DNA from 2 places in the Cobetia sp. SIMBA_158 genome. Region 1 is predicted to be linked to the other one. Evidence: predicted binding sites of a transcription regulator. Region 1 holds the regulator's gene; the other holds the start of a gene.

The links. The regulator PhoB, encoded in region 1, activates phosphate uptake and scavenging genes when phosphate is short. The targets are predictions, from matches to a motif close to TGTCATANNNNTGTCANA.
Region 2: R2R70_RS12725 (bifunctional 2',3'-cyclic-nucleotide 2'-phosphodiesterase/3'-nucleotidase) is a predicted target of PhoB. The motif match lies at 1,201-1,218, and genes of this name have one in related genera.

The regions. Positions count from the first base shown of each region.
Region 1 covers NZ_JAWJYL010000005.1:266,646-268,847, reverse strand. Annotated here, with positions in the region: gene ubiA (4-hydroxybenzoate octaprenyltransferase) at 1-353, shown strand, start outside; gene phoB (phosphate regulon transcriptional regulator PhoB) at 577-1,266, shown strand; gene phoR (phosphate regulon sensor histidine kinase PhoR) at 1,274-2,202, shown strand, end outside.
Region 2 covers NZ_JAWJYL010000007.1:221,171-223,372, forward strand. Annotated here, with positions in the region: gene R2R70_RS12720 (MFS transporter) at 1-1,163, shown strand, start outside; gene R2R70_RS12725 (bifunctional 2',3'-cyclic-nucleotide 2'-phosphodiesterase/3'-nucleotidase) at 1,355-2,202, shown strand, end outside.

The sequences.
Region 1 (2,202 bases):
CCAATCTGATGTGGACGGTGGCCTACGACACCGCCTATGCGATGGTCGATCGCAACGACGACCTCAAGGTGGGCATCAAGTCCACCGCCGTGCTGTTCGGGCGTGCCGACAAGCTGATGATCGGTCTGTTGCAGCTGGGCATGCTGGCGGTGTTGATCGGCATCGGCCTGCAGCTGGTGCTAGGCATCTTCTACTGGCTGGGGCTGGCCGCCGCCGCCGTCACCTTCGTCTGGCAGCAACGTCTGATCCGGGAGCGTGAGCGTGCGCCCTGCTTCCAGGCCTTCCTCAACAATCATTGGACGGGTCTGCTGATCTTCGCCGGTATCGCCCTGGCGACCTGGCCGATGAGCTGACGCCTGCATAAACATTAGTATTATTTAATTTAAAGCGACCCCTGCCCTCTGTTGCTCCCCAGCCCACGGTTCATGCCTGCCTGCCGCGCCTCCAAGGTGGCTGGCAGGCTTGCGTGCAAGCTGCCATGCTGGCAGTTGTCATCTCGTTGTCATATAAGCGGGTTGTAATCGTCATCGACTTGTCATTCTGGCGCGTGCGCCGACTGCTGCATGGGATCTAGCGATGAGCTCCAAGACCGTACTGATTGTCGACGATGAATCCTCGATTCGCGAGATGATCGCCGTTGCCCTCGAAATGGCGGATTACCGCGTGCTGGAGGCAGACAATGCCCAGGACGCCCACGCCATCGTCGTCGATGAAAAGCCCGATCTGCTGTTGCTGGACTGGATGATGCCGGGTACCAGTGGCCTGGAGCTCGCGCGGCGTCTCAAGCGTGACGAGACCACCTCGGAGCTGCCGATCATCCTGTTGACCGCCAAGGGCGAGGAAGACAACAAGATTCAAGGCCTGGAAGCCGGTGCCGACGACTACATCACCAAGCCCTTCTCGCCGCGCGAGCTGGTCGCCCGTCTCAAGGCCGTGCTGCGTCGCACCACTCCCAAGGGGGTCGAGGAGGCGGTGGAAGTCGAGGGCCTGATGCTCGACCCGGCCAGCCACCGCGTCACCGCCCATGGCAACTCGCTGGATGTCGGCCCGACCGAATATCGCCTGCTGCAGTTCTTCATGACGCATCAGGAGCGTGCCTACACGCGCAGTCAGCTGCTCGATCAGGTATGGGGCGGCAACGTCTATGTCGAGGAGCGCACCGTGGACGTGCACATCCGTCGCCTGCGCAAGGCGCTGGGCACAGGCCATCAGCATCTGATCCAGACCGTCCGCGGCACCGGTTACCGCTTCAGCGCTCAGGCCTGAGGGATTCATGCGCTATTGGACCAACGAGCTATGGCGCCTCGGCTACCTTGCCGGTGGCTTCGGCCTGATCGGTGGCCTGCTGGGCCATCTGGGCTGGGGCCTGGCGCTGGGTCTTTCGCTGTATCTGTTCGTCCATCTCAAGCACTTGAAGAGCCTCTACACCTGGCTGATCACCAATCCCCATGAAGAGCCGCCGCCCGGCGATGGCGTCTGGGGAGACCTGCTCGATCGTCTCTACCGCTACCAGAAGGGCCAGCGTCAGGCTCAGGAGCGACTGCGCAGCATCCTCAACCGTATCCAGGAATCCTCCGAGGCCATGCGCGACGGCCTGGTGATGCTGGACAACCACGGTGACATGGAATGGTGGAACAGCGCTGCCGAGCAGCTGGTCGGCCTCAAGGCCAGCCACGACCGCGGCCAGCACATCACCAACTATCTGCGTGACCCCGTCTTCATCGACTACTTCAATCGGCTGGCCTACCGCGAGCCGCTGACGCTCCAGTCGCCGCTGTCTGACAACCTGACGCTGCAGATCTCCATCACCCTGTTCGGTGACAACGAGCGTCTGGTCATGCTGCGTGACGTCACCCGCCTCTATCGTCTGGAAGAGATGCGCCGCGACTTCGTGGCCAATGTCTCCCATGAGCTGCGCACGCCGCTGACGGTACTGGCCGGCTATCTCGAGACCTACTCCGATTACGCCGATGACCTGCCACCGCGCTGGCAGCGTGGACTGGGCCAGATGCAGAGCCAGACCGACCGCATGCAGCACCTGGTCGAGGACCTGCTGACCCTGTCACGCCTGGAAACCGACGAGCTGTCCGACAATGGTCGCTGCATCGACATGAGCGCCCTGCTCGGCCATATCCGCGACGACGCCGAAGGCCTGTCCCAGGGGCGCCACACCTTCTCCATCGAAGCCGATGCCAGCCTGTC
Region 2 (2,202 bases), on a different contig from region 1:
CGCCCTTCACCAGTATCGCGCCACTGCTGGAGCGCCTGCAGGCGGCGCTGGGCTTCAATGCCACGGCGGCTGGCCTGTTGATGATCCTGCCGCTGCTGGCCTTCGTCATCGTCTCGCCCTGGGTGCCGCGCCTCGCCAGAGGGCTCGGGCTTGAACGCAGTCTCTTCCTCGCCTTGGTGGCAATCGCCGCAGGCATCGCGCTGCGGGTCCAGGGCAGCATGCTGGCCCTCTATCTGGGTATCGGCCTGATCGGAGCGGGTATCGCCGTGGGCAATGTACTGCTGCCCAGTCTGGTCAAACGCAGCTTTGCGCAGCATGTCGCGCTGCTGACCTCCTGCTATGTGCTGACCATGGGCATCATGGCCGCCATCGCCTCGGCGCTGATGGTGCCGTTGGCACAGGGCAGCAGCGCTGGCTGGCAGTACGCGATGCTCATAGTGGTCGTTTTGCCATTGGTGACGATGGGGGTGTGGTGGCCGCAGTTGTCACGTCGCTCCCTGCCGGCGGCGGCGAAGGAAGCCGAGAAGGGTGCCGAGAAGGACGTCGAGAAGGGTGCCGTGCGTCCGGTGCGTCAGGCAGCCGTGTGGCACTCGCCACTGGCCTGGCAGGTGACGCTGTTCATGGGCATCAATTCGCTGCTGTTCTATACCGTCAACAGCTGGCTGCCGAGCATGCTGGCGGACAATGGCTTCTCGGCCGAGAAGGCGGGCTCGCTGCATGGTCTACTCCAGCTGGCTTCGGCCTTGCCGGGATTGATTCTGGTGCCCCTGATGCCGCGCCTGAAGGATCAACGCCTGATCGCCTTCGCGACGCCTTGCATGTCGCTGGCGGGATTCATCGGGCTATGGCTGATGCCGGAGTGGGCACTGGTGTGGGTGCTGTTGCTGGGCGCGGGCTCCGGAGCCAGCTTCATTCTCGCCTTGTCATTCATGGGGCTGCGGGCGCGCGATGCCATGCAGTCGGCGTCGCTGTCGAGCATGGCGCAGACGCTTGGCTATCTGCTCGCGGCCATGGGGCCGCCGCTGATCGGCGCGCTCTACGATATGCAGGGCAATTGGCAGCTGGCACTGATGGTCTGCGCCTTTCTCAGTGTGCTGATGGCGGGTGTCGGCTGGCTGGCGGGCAGGGACCGCCAGTTGCCTGAGGCGTCGGCATCTGAATAATGGAGCGCTGCCCCCAAGGGGCACTGGCACATCCCCCCATGACAAGGAAGTGAGAGATGGCGAATGCTTCATCGGCTAGCGAAGATCAACGGGCGTCTGACTCGCCAGCTGTTGCGCAGCATCCTGGGCGTCAGCGCAAGCCACGTCTACGGGCAGCCATCCTTGGCCTGGCCAGTCTCGGAGGTATCTTCATGATCGCTCAGCCAGCCAATGCCGCGACGCTGTCACTGCGCGTGATCGAGACCACCGACATCCACGCCAACGTGATGGATTACGACTATTACAAGGACCGTCCCAGCGTGCGCATCGGCCTGGTACGCGCGGCGAGTCTGATCAAGCAGGCGCGTGCCGAGGTGGCCAACAGCGTGTTGCTGGACAATGGCGACCTCATCCAGGGCAGCCCGATGGGCGATTACATGGCGGCAGAAGGTCTAGAGGAGGGCGATGTCTTCCCGGCCTACAAGGTCATGAATCAGCTGGATTACGATGTCGGAAATATCGGCAATCATGAATTCAATTACGGGCTCGAGTATCTCGATCGGGCGCTGTCCGGCGCGCAGTTCCCCTATGTGAACGCCAACCTGCTGGACGCCGCGACAGGCGAGCCGTACTTCACGCCCTACCAGATCACCGCCCATGCCTTCACCGACAGTGAGGGCAACGCTCAGACATTGAAGATCGGCTATATCGGCTTCGCGCCGCCGCAGGTGATGACCTGGGACCGCAAGCACCTCCAGGGCCGCCTGACGGCCGAGGACATCACCGAGAGCGCCAGGCGCTGGGTGCCCGAGATGCGCCGGGCGGGCGCGGATGTGGTGATCGCCATCCCGCACTCCGGCATCTCGACCGACCCCTACCGGGTGATGGCCGAGAATTCGGTGTATTACCTCTCGCAGGTCGAGGGCATCGATGGCATCGCCTTCGGGCATGCCCATGCCGTCTTCCCCAGCGAGGAATTTGCCGAGGTACCGGGGGCCGATATCGCCAGGGGCACCCTCAATGGCGTGCCGGCGATGATGCCGGGGCATTGGGGCAGCCA